DNA from 3 places in the Williamsia sp. SKLECPSW1 genome. Region 2 is predicted to be linked to each of the others. Evidence: predicted binding sites of a transcription regulator. Region 2 holds the regulator's gene; each other region holds the start of a gene.

Region 1 (3,419 bases), on a different contig from region 2:
AGCGTGCGGCCATCGCGTCCAACAGCTTCCGACGACGCGCGGCGTCGCGGACCCACACGAACCGGACCGGATGGGTGTGATGCGGCGCGGGCGCCGTCAGTGCCTCGGCGAAGGCTGCGCGCATGTCGGCCTCGTCGACGACGGTCTCGGCGAAGGCCCGCACCGACGCGCGGGTCAGGAGTGCCTGCCGACGTCCCTGCGCGACGGCCTCGTCGGCGCCGAGCCAGAACAGGTCCTCCTCGCCCGGGCGGACCAGATCGCGTGCGGTCGAACCGTCGTCGTGCGGTGTCAGGCCACGGATCACGGCGACCGGCGTCTCCCCGAGCTTGCCCTTCACGAGATCTGCCGCCGCCGCGATCTCGTCGGCGACGGCGATGTCGGTGACGACGAGGTCGTTGCCCCAGCGGTCGCGGGTGCCCTCGTAGGGATGGGTGACCGCGATCCCGGCGGACCCGATCGCGGCGTCGGTCTGGCCGGTCCGCCACGCGCGGCCCATCGTGTCGGTGACGACCACCGCGACGTCGACGCCGAGGGTGTCGCGGAGCCCGTCGCGCAACCGACGTGCGCTGGCGTCGGGATCGACGGGGAGCAGCACGAGTTCGTCGGTGCCGACGTTCGACCCGTCGACACCCGAGGCCGCCTGCACGATGCCGAGGGCGTTCTCCGTGATCAACGTGCGGTTCTTGCGTGCCAGCACCCGAACCGACTCGCGCTCGACGAGACTGCGGCGCAGAGCGTCTCGTTCGTCGGGATCCGACGGTGCGGTGACGGTGCGCCCCTCCACCTTGGAGACGATCTTGGAGGTCACGACGAGTACGTCGCGATCGCGCAGATCCGGTGCGGCCGCGGCGATCGCGGCGGCGATGTCGTCACCCTCGGTGAAACGGGGGAGACCCCGGATCGCCCACATGACCACGTCACCGTCGGCGGCGTGATCGCGCGCGTCGTCGGTCACGTCGGGTCGACGCCGACGAGGCGGCATGCCGCGTGCACCATCTCGGCCGTCGTGGCCGGGTCGGTCATGACGAGCGGCACGCTCGCGGTGGCGACGCCCGGGATGTCCGCGGTGTCGTCGGGCGCGACGAGCCACCCGTCGAGGATCCCCGTCCCCGAGCGTGCGCCGTAGTGGGCACCGATCGCCTCGGCACTGGTCTCGACGCCGATCACCGACAGGCACTCGTCGGCCATGCCGCGCAACGGCGCGCCCCCGATGACCGGGGAGATGCCCACCACCGGTGCGCTGGTGGTGCGGAGCGCGGCCCGGACGCCGGGGACGCTGATGATCGCGCCGATGCTGACGACCGGGTTGCTCGGCGCGAGCAGGACGATGTCCGCGTCGGCGATCGCGGCGGCGACCCCGGGGGCGGGCGTGGCCTCTTCCGATCCGACCTGCGCGAAGCCGTGGGTCGGGATCTTCGCGCGGTACCGGACCCACCACTCCTGGAAGTGGATCGCGACCTTCGCCCCGTCCTCGGCGCGGGTCACTACGACGTGGGTCTCGTGGCGGTCGTCGGTGGCCGGCAGCAGCCGGACGCCGGGTTGCCATCGCTTGCACAGCGCGGCGGTGACGTCGGACAACCTGTACCCGGCGTCGAGCATCTGGGTGCGGATGAGGTGCGTGGCGAGATCGCGGTCGCCGAGCCCGAACCAGTCGGGGTCGGCGCCGTACGCGGCGAGCTCGTCCTTCGCATGCCACGACTCGTCACGCCGACCCCATCCGCGGTCGGTGTCGATGCCGTCGCCGAGGGTGTACATGCAGGTGTCGAGATCGGGGCAGATCCGCACGCCGTGCATCCAGGCGTCGTCGCCGACGTTGACGATGGCGGTGACACTCGGATCCGGTTGCGGCGCATCGGGTTCGGCGTCAGGAACCGGGAACGCCGTCGGGCCGAGCAGGTGGCGCACACCCTGCAGGAACCGGGCACCACCGACGCCGCCCACGAGGACCGTTGCCTTCACGTCGACCCACTGTAGTCACCCGCCGCCGAAGCGACGTCCGCCGCGGCTGCGGGGTGTGCGACACGCCACTGTCGAGGGTTCATGCCGAACGTGTGCGCCTGGTGGTATCGGCAATGTGGCCGTTCCGCTTGACCGCGCGGCGAACGAACGTGTCTAATCACACCAGTGTCATTAGCGATTTGTGATCGAGATGCGTTCCGCCGCATTGTTTTCGATCACATGTTCGAACGGCACGTCGAACACGGAACGCGGATTGAGCCGACTGCCCGCCCCGGGACGGTCATTGCACGCCAGACGATCTCCCGCACGGGGGACCACACATCGGAACCATGAGGAGGCCCGGCGATGTCGTTCGAACACATGTTGGGTGACGGATTCCCGTCGCGCACGCCGGCACCGAACACCCCCCACCTGACCCTGGTCACCGACGACTTCGACGCACTCTTCGACAACGAGGAGGAGCAGTGGCAGGAGCGCGCACTGTGCGCGCAGACCGACCCCGAGGCGTTCTTCCCGGAGAAGGGCGGCTCGACCCGCGAGGCGAAGCGCATCTGCTCCGGCTGCGAGGTGAAGGCCGAATGCCTCGAGTACGCACTGCACAAGGACGAGCGCTTCGGCATCTGGGGCGGCCTGTCCGAGCGCGAACGTCGTCGCCTCAAGCGCGGCATCATCTGATCCGGTCCGCCTAGCGCGGATCGGGGTCGATGGTGTCCTCGTCGACACCGAGGTGTGTCGCGATCTGATGCACCAGCACCTCGTGGACGAGGTCGACGAGGTCGTCCCCCGTCTCGGCCCTGCTCTCCAACGGCTTGCGGAACACCACGATCCGCGCCTTCGACGGCTTCCCCTGCGCATCGATGCCGGCCGGCAGCAGTCGCGCCAGGGGGATCGCCCCGTCCGCGGTCACCTCGTCGGGCCACTGCACGGTCTCGGGATCGTGCGGGAGCATCCGCGGGATCTCGTCCACCGCGAGGTCGAGGTCGCCCAGTTGGTCGTGCCACCGGGCATCGATCTCGGCGAAGGCCTCCAACACCACGAGATCGAACGACTCCGAGCGGGTGTTCGCCGCCGGCAGGTCCGGCGGGAGCAGGCGAGACCGCAACCCGCGTCCACGTCGGTCCCGGACACGCCGCCGACGCCCCGACCGGGACTCGCCGGTCCGGGAGGTCCCGACGTCGGGGCGCGTCGCGGACGCACGCGGGGGACGAGGCATGGCGCGAGTGTAGACACGGGCGACGGGCGCGGTGTGTCGCCGTCGTCGCCGTCGTGTCGCCGGGATAACCTCGCGGGGTGAGACGTCCCCGTCACTGCAGCAGACCCGGCTGCGCTGCGCCCGCGGTCGCCACGTTGACGTTCGTCTACTCCGAGTCCGTCGCGGTGGTCGGTCCACTCGCCACCGCCGACGAGCCGCACTCGTGGGATCTGTGCGACGAGCACGCCGGCCGGATCACCGTCCCCCG
Region 2 (3,419 bases):
CGGGTGGCCGCCGCCGGCGCAGCGGTCGGCAAGCCGGTCGGGGTGTGCGGCGAGGCGGCCGCGGATCCGCTGCTCGCCTGCGTCCTCGTCGGGATGGGCGTCACGTCGCTGTCGAGTGCCCCGACGGCCGCGGCCGCGGTCGGTGCGGCTCTCGGGCGGGTGACACTGGAGACCTGCCGAGCAGCGGCCCGGGCCGTGCTGGCCACCGCCGATCCGGCCGACGCGCGCGCCGCGGCGACAACTGCGCTCGAGGGCTGACCCGCGACTCAGCGGTGAGACCGTACGCGCCCCGACCGGTTCTCGACCTGGGCCACCAGTGCGGACAACGTCGTGTCGCGCGCGAGCAGTGCGTCGGACACCGGGTTGACGACACCCCGCAGCGCCGAGACGCCGATCCACCGGCGCGGCACCTGGATCCGTGGCGCCCTGCTCTCGATGCCCGCGGCGACGGCGGTCGCCACGCGATCGGGATCGATCGGGCGCCGTAGCGGACCCGGGAACGCGCGGGCGACGAGATCTGTTGCCAGCGAGTCCTTCCCGAACGCCACATCGGCGATCGGCGTCCGAACCCACCCCGGATACAACACCCCGGCAGTGGCCCCGTGATGCCTCAGTTCGACGCGCAGGGCGCGTCCGATCTGCTCGACGGCTGCCTTCGTCGCGGCGTAGGGCGCGTTCACCATGCCGTTCAGGTAGGCGTAGGTCGAGGAGGTGACGAGCACGTGTCCACGCGCCTCGATCACCGCGGGGAGCGCCGCACGCACCGTGTTCCACACCCCGGTGAGGTTCACGGCGATCACCCGCTCGAACGTGCCGTCGGCGACGCTCGCCACGGTGTCGGCGGTGTCCCCGCTCGAGATGCCGGCGTTGGCGAATGCGACGTCGAGCCGACCCCATCGTGCGATCGCCGCGGCGACCGCCTCGTCCAGGTCGGACCGGACCGTGACGTCGCCGGAGCGGGAGACGACCCTGGAGTCGTCCATGCCTCGCGCGGCGTCCTGCACGGCCGTGAGCTCCAGGTCCACGAGGACCAGTCGGGCGCCGCGGTCGTACAGGGCCCGGGCGGTGGCGCGTCCGATGCCTCCCGCCGCACCGGTGACGAGCACGACTGCGCCGTCGAGGCTCAGCGGAGGTGTGCGGGCGGGGAGGGGCGCCATGTCGGTGTCCGATCTGCTGTGTGTCGACGGACCGGTCTCGGGCCCGCGCAGCATTCTGACATGCGGTCGGGTCAGATCCTCCGCATGACGGTCACGACCTTGCCCAGGATCACCGCGTCGTCACCGGGGATGGGGTCGAACTGCGGGTTGTGCGGCATCAGCCAGACGTGGCCGTCGGCGCGCTTGAAGGTCTTCACCGTCGCCTCGCCGTCGATCATGGCCGCGACGATCTCACCGTTGTCGGCGACGTTCTGCTGACGGACGACGACCCAGTCGCCGTCGCAGATGGCGGCCTCGATCATGGACTCACCGACCACGCGCAGCAGGAACAACGCTCCGTCGCCGACGAGTTCGCGGGGGAGGGGGAAGACGTCCTCGACGGCCTCCTCGGCCAGGATCGGCCCGCCGGCCGCGATCCGACCCAGGACGGGGACGAAGGTCGGCGTCGGCAACGGGGTGGCCCCGCTGTCGCCGCCGTCGCCGGGATCGTTCTCCTGGACGTTCACCGCCCGTGGGCGGTTGTGGTCCCGCTTGAGGAACCCCTTGCGTTCCAGGGTGCGCAGCTGGTGGGCGACCGACGAGGTCGAGGTCAGTCCGACGGCGTCGCCGATCTCACGGATGCTCGGCGGATACCCCCGCTCACGGACCGACTCACGGATGACGCGCAGCACCTCGAGCTGTCGCTCGGTCAGTGCGCTCTCGGCGGGGGCGGTCGTCTCGCCGGGGGTGATGGTCGTGTCGGACACGGTGTCCTCTCCTTCGCAGTGGCGGCGCATCACGGCGGTGTGCTCGTGTCGCGTCCGTGCATCTGTCCTGCTCGTAGCCCGACCGTAGTGCACCGGGTCACGACTTTCAAACATTTGTTCGACGGTGTGTCGACCCTGTCGGAGTGCCGTGGTAGAACTCGAACACACGTTCTTTCGAACGCCTGATCGAGAAGGAGATCGCGATGAGCCCGACCCTCATGGCCCCCGATGTCACCTCTGCCCGCGGGTCCGCCCGCGTCGCACCCGCCGGCCCCCGCACCGCCCGTCGGCACCCGGCGGATCCCCGGTCCCACCGCGGTGGTCGCGTCGCCGCCGTGGCACCGGCCGCACCGGCGGTCCGCCCGTCCACGGCGCGTCCGCACCGCCGGACCCCGGTCTCCGCGCGTCCGGTCGGCACCCCGTGCCGCGACGGGTCGGGCCGTGGCGGCACCGTCCGTCCCGCCCACGTCGGGTGGGGTGCCGCGCTCCTCGCCGGTCTCGCCCTCGCCGTGGCGGTGTGGGCCGTCGTGGTCGGCGGGTCGATGATCACCGCGGAGCACACGCCCGACGTGGTCGGCAGCAGCGTGGTCCACGTCCGCGGCGGCGAGTCGCTCAGCGCGCTGGCCGCACGCACCGTGCCGGATGCCCCGGTCTCGCAGGTCGTCGCCGACATCCGTGAGCTGAACCACCTGGGGGGATCGGCGCTCACGCCGGGACAACCGCTGCTCGCACCCCGCTACGCCCACTGACACCTCCGTCCCCCTCGGTCGGTGACGATGTACGCACTGCTCGGGTCGACGGTCGAGTGGCCTCTCCTGCTGCCCGACGCGGCCCCGACCACGTCGGCGTCCGCCCGGCCCCCGGTATCCTCGGCCGGTACGGATCATCCCGGTCCGCCCGGCACCGTGGCACCTGCTCACGCCGCCGGCCCGCCGACTTCCGAGGACGTCGCGATGCACTGCCCGTTCTGTCGCCACGAGGACACGCGTGTCGTGGACTCCCGTGTGGCCGACGAGGGTCAGGCCATCCGTCGGCGCCGCTCATGCTCCCAGTGCGGCCGCCGCTTCACCACCGTCGAGAGCGCCGTGCTCGCCGTGGTCAAGCGCAACGGGGTCACCGAGCCGTTCTCCCGGGAGAAGGTCATGCGCGGCGTGCGCCGCGCCTGCCAGGGACGCGCCGTCGACGAGGACCGTCTCGCACTCCTCGCACAACAGGTCGAGGACGCCGTGCGGGCGTCGGGCTCGGCCGAGATCCCCAGCAACGAGGTGGGACTGGCGATCCTCACACCTCTCCGCGAACTCGACGAGGTCGCCTACCTGCGCTTCGCCTCGGTCTACCGCTCCTTCGAGTCCGTCGAGGACTTCCAGCGCGAGATCGACGATCTGCGCGCGGCCGGCCACGTCGGTGCGAGCAGCGGCTCAGGCGGCCAGGGCGTCGATCGCCCGTAGGACCCGTTTCTCCGACACCGGGAACGCCGTCCCGATCCGCTCTGCGAACACACCCACGCGCAACTCCT
Region 3 (3,419 bases), on a different contig from region 2:
GTACGACTGGCGCTCATTTGAGGAGCGACTCGACGAGATCGGCCAGTTCTCGACTGTCGTCGACGGCCTCGAGATCCACTTCCTGCATCGGCGCTCGGGACGGCCTGGTGCTGTTCCGTTGGTCCTGACACATGGATGGCCTGGCAGCATCGTCGAATTCGTGGATGTCATCGACGAACTGACGGAGCCGGACGATCCGTCGGCGACCGCGTTCCACGTCGTGGTGCCGTCTCTCCCAGGATTCGGATTCAGCGGCAGACCGACGGTCCCAGGGTGGGACACGGAGAAGATCGCCTGCGCTTGGGTGCAGCTGATGGAACGCCTCGGCTACGCAGAGTTTCTCGCCCACGGCGGCGACTGGGGAGGAGTCGTCACGGCGATTCTCGGCGCCAGGTTCCCGGACCGTGTCCTCGGCGTCCACACCACGCTCGCGCAGGCGCCCCCGGGCCTCACCGCAGATGGTCTGACCGAGTCGCAACGCGGTTGGATCGATGAGACGCGACGCTTCTGGTCAGGAGAGCGCGCGGCTTATGCCAAGCAGCAAGCCTCCCGGCCACAGACGATCGGATACTCCCTCGTCGACTCGCCCGTGGGTCTTCTCGCGTGGATCCTCGACAAGTTCGCCGAGTGGACGGACACGGAGGACGTCCCGTGGGAGTCCATTTCCCGTGACAGGATCCTCGACGATGTGACGCTCTACTGGTTGACGCGTACGGGGGCGTCGGCCGCGAGGATTTATCACGAGAGTCACGATTCGTTGGATCCGATGCTGCGAGTAGAGGTTCCGGCTGCAATCACCGTGTACCCGGCAGACATCGAGAAGTGTCCGCTGCCCTGGGCTGAGCATCGGTATCGCTCGATCGTGCGGTGGTCTACGCCGGACAAGGGCGGGCACTTCCCGTCGCTCGAGATGCCCGACTACTTCGTCCGGGACTTGCTGACCGGTCTCACGGCTGTGCTCGACGCTCGTCGGTGACTCGTCTACGTCGGGCGGCGTTCATCCGCATGACTACCATCCCGGCGTCGAAGAGGAAACGCCCGTGGACCTCGACGCCGTGCGGTCGTCGTACGACGCCGTAGCGGACAACTACGTGGCGATGGTGGGTGACCCCGGCCCGTGGCAACGGGCCGCCCTCGACGCATTCGCCGAGCAGGTCCGCACGGTCGGACCCGTTCTCGACGCGGGGTGCGGCCCTGGCTGGGTGACCGGGTACCTGCATGACAAGGGTGTCGACATCGCAGGAGTCGACCTGTCTCCCCGCATGATCGAGCACGCCCGACGGGACCATCCGGACATCGCGTTCGAGGTGGCATCGGTGACCGATCTGCGCCCCGAGCCCGAGTCGTTGGGGGGCGTCCTGGGGTGGTGGTCGTGGTTCAACCTGCCCCGCCCGTGGCTCCCGACAGTCATCACGACCATGACACGAGCGCTCCGACCCGGCGGGCAACTCCTGGTGGCGACGCACTGCGGCACCGGCGACGTCCGCCGTACGCGCTGCTACGGCGACGTCCCCGTCGACTGGACGACGCACCTCTACGAGCCGGAGGAACTGTCGACGATGCTCGGCGATGTCGGCCTCGAGGTCGTCGCCGACCTCCGCCTCGCTCCCGGTCCGGCATCCCGTCACGCGCAGTTGATCGTGGCGGGCGCGAAGCCCTGAGGCTGTGAACCTCGGCGAGTCGCCGCCACATTCGAACACACTTGCGAATGTCGTACAGGTGTTCTATCCTGGGGTGGTCGCTACATCCCGGGGGAGGTGCATTGTGGACGACACCGTCGAGACATCACTGGTCGCGAAATATGCCGCGCTGCATGTTCTTCTGGATGAGATCGCTGATGCGACCTCGGATGCGTGTTCGGAGACCGAGGTCGCCGAGCTCGCGATCACCCATGAACGTGCGGTGCGCAGGATGGGTTCGATAGGTCTGCGTCGGATCCTGGATGTGTCGGATCGGGATGCGTTCCGGTCTGTGCAGTGCGCGACCCTGACGCAGTTCGTCGGTGACCGGCTTCGCGTGGCGAACCCGAAACGCCGGTTGAAGCAGGTGCTCGCGTTGTCGCAGATGCACGCCATGACCGGGGAGACACTCCCACCCCGGTGTCCAGAGACCGCGGCGGCGATGGCCGAGGGGGACCTGTCGCATGAGCATGTGGATGCGGTGTTGTCGGTGATGGACAAGATCCCCGCGGCGACCTCGCCGGAGGTGCGGGAGAAGGCCGAGGAACAGATCGCCGACATCGCCCGCAACTTCAGCCCGAAAGAGATCCACCGCGCCGGCGCCCGGTTGCTGTCGCATCTGGATCCCGACGGTGCCGAACCCTCCGACCGCGACCGGGCCCGGCAACGATCCCTGACGGTGGGCAATCAGGATGCGCAGCTGATGTCGAAACTCGCGGGCACCCTCGACCCCACGACCCGGGCCTTGTTCGAGGTGATGCTGTCGAAGTGGGCGAAACCGGGGATGAACAATCCCGACGACGAGCACTCACCCCGCGGCGGCTGCGACGACAACGCTGTTGACACCGATGCGCTCACCGCAGCGGCCGAACGGGACTCACGGACACAAGCCCAACGCAATCACGACGCCCTGCAGGCGTTGTTGCGGGCGGCGGCTGATGGTGGGGTGTATGGGGCGTCGCATCGGGGGTTGCCGCCGCACATCATCATCTCCATCACCGAATCCCAGTTGCGGGAGCGGGCGGGTGTCGGGCACACCGCCACCGGCACCGACCTGCCCATGTCGGACATCCTCACGTTGGCTGCGCGGGCGCAGATGCATCTGGCCGTCTTCGACGATCACACCGGGGAACCACTGTTCTACGGGCGCACCCGCCGCCTCGCCTCAGAGGTGCAACGGTTCCTGTTGTTCGCCCAATACGGCGGCTGCGCCATGCCGGGATGCCCGGCACCGTTCTCCCACACCGAGATGCACCACGCGAAACAGGATTGGGCCACCGGCGGGAACACCGATTCCACTGATCTCGCGCCGGCGTGCGGACCGCACAACCGGGCCGTGCACGACCGGCCCGGCGGCTGGCAGACAGAGAAGATCACCGACGGTCCCGATCGTGGTCGGTTCGGGTGGGTCGCCAACGGCACCACCGACCCACCCCGCACCAATCACCTCCACCGACCCGACCAGATCCTGGAGGATCACGCACCACCACCGGACACCGAGTCCCCGGTCGAACGTGCCCTCACACTCGCACTGCGCGAACACATCCCGCCCCCACCGATACTGGTTGTCGAGATGCGGACGATCCCCGGCCTCGTCATCGACATGCCAGGGTTCGAGCGTGAGTGAGCCGGCAGCCGGTCAGCCGTCTACGGTCGCCAGCGCGGAGGCCAGCTGACTGCGCGCCCGGCTCAACCGTGATCGGACGGTCTGAACCCCGACGCCCTGGTGTGCGGCGATGT

The links. The regulator LexA, encoded in region 2, represses DNA repair genes until DNA is damaged. The targets are predictions, from matches to a motif close to CGAACANNTGTTCG.
Region 1: a site for LexA is predicted at 2,172-2,185, ahead of cofD (2-phospho-L-lactate transferase). Genes of this name have one in related genera too.
Region 3: a site for LexA is predicted at 1,713-1,726, ahead of ACXVUM_RS09400 (DUF222 domain-containing protein). Genes of this name have one in related genera too.

What each region holds. Positions count from the first base shown of each region.
Region 1 is NZ_JBTGLI010000001.1:210,283-213,701, reverse strand. Features, by position in the region: gene ACXVUM_RS01025 (coenzyme F420-0:L-glutamate ligase) at 1-982, opposite strand, end outside; gene cofD (2-phospho-L-lactate transferase) at 952-1,959, opposite strand; gene ACXVUM_RS01015 (WhiB family transcriptional regulator) at 2,305-2,634, shown strand; gene ACXVUM_RS01010 (metallopeptidase family protein) at 2,645-3,172, opposite strand; gene ACXVUM_RS01005 (DUF3499 domain-containing protein) at 3,250-3,419, shown strand, end outside.
Region 2 is NZ_JBTGLI010000002.1:496,123-499,541, reverse strand. Features, by position in the region: gene ACXVUM_RS18190 (putative PEP-binding protein) at 1-258, shown strand, start outside; gene ACXVUM_RS18185 (SDR family NAD(P)-dependent oxidoreductase) at 267-1,157, opposite strand; gene lexA (transcriptional repressor LexA) at 1,229-1,933, opposite strand; gene ACXVUM_RS18175 (LysM peptidoglycan-binding domain-containing protein) at 2,107-2,652, shown strand; gene nrdR (transcriptional regulator NrdR) at 2,857-3,351, shown strand; gene hrpA (ATP-dependent RNA helicase HrpA) at 3,322-3,419, opposite strand, start outside.
Region 3 is NZ_JBTGLI010000001.1:2,019,466-2,022,884, forward strand. Features, by position in the region: gene ACXVUM_RS09390 (epoxide hydrolase family protein) at 1-976, shown strand, start outside; gene ACXVUM_RS09395 (methyltransferase domain-containing protein) at 1,041-1,661, shown strand; gene ACXVUM_RS09400 (DUF222 domain-containing protein) at 1,765-3,306, shown strand; gene ACXVUM_RS09405 (RNA polymerase sigma factor) at 3,319-3,419, opposite strand, start outside.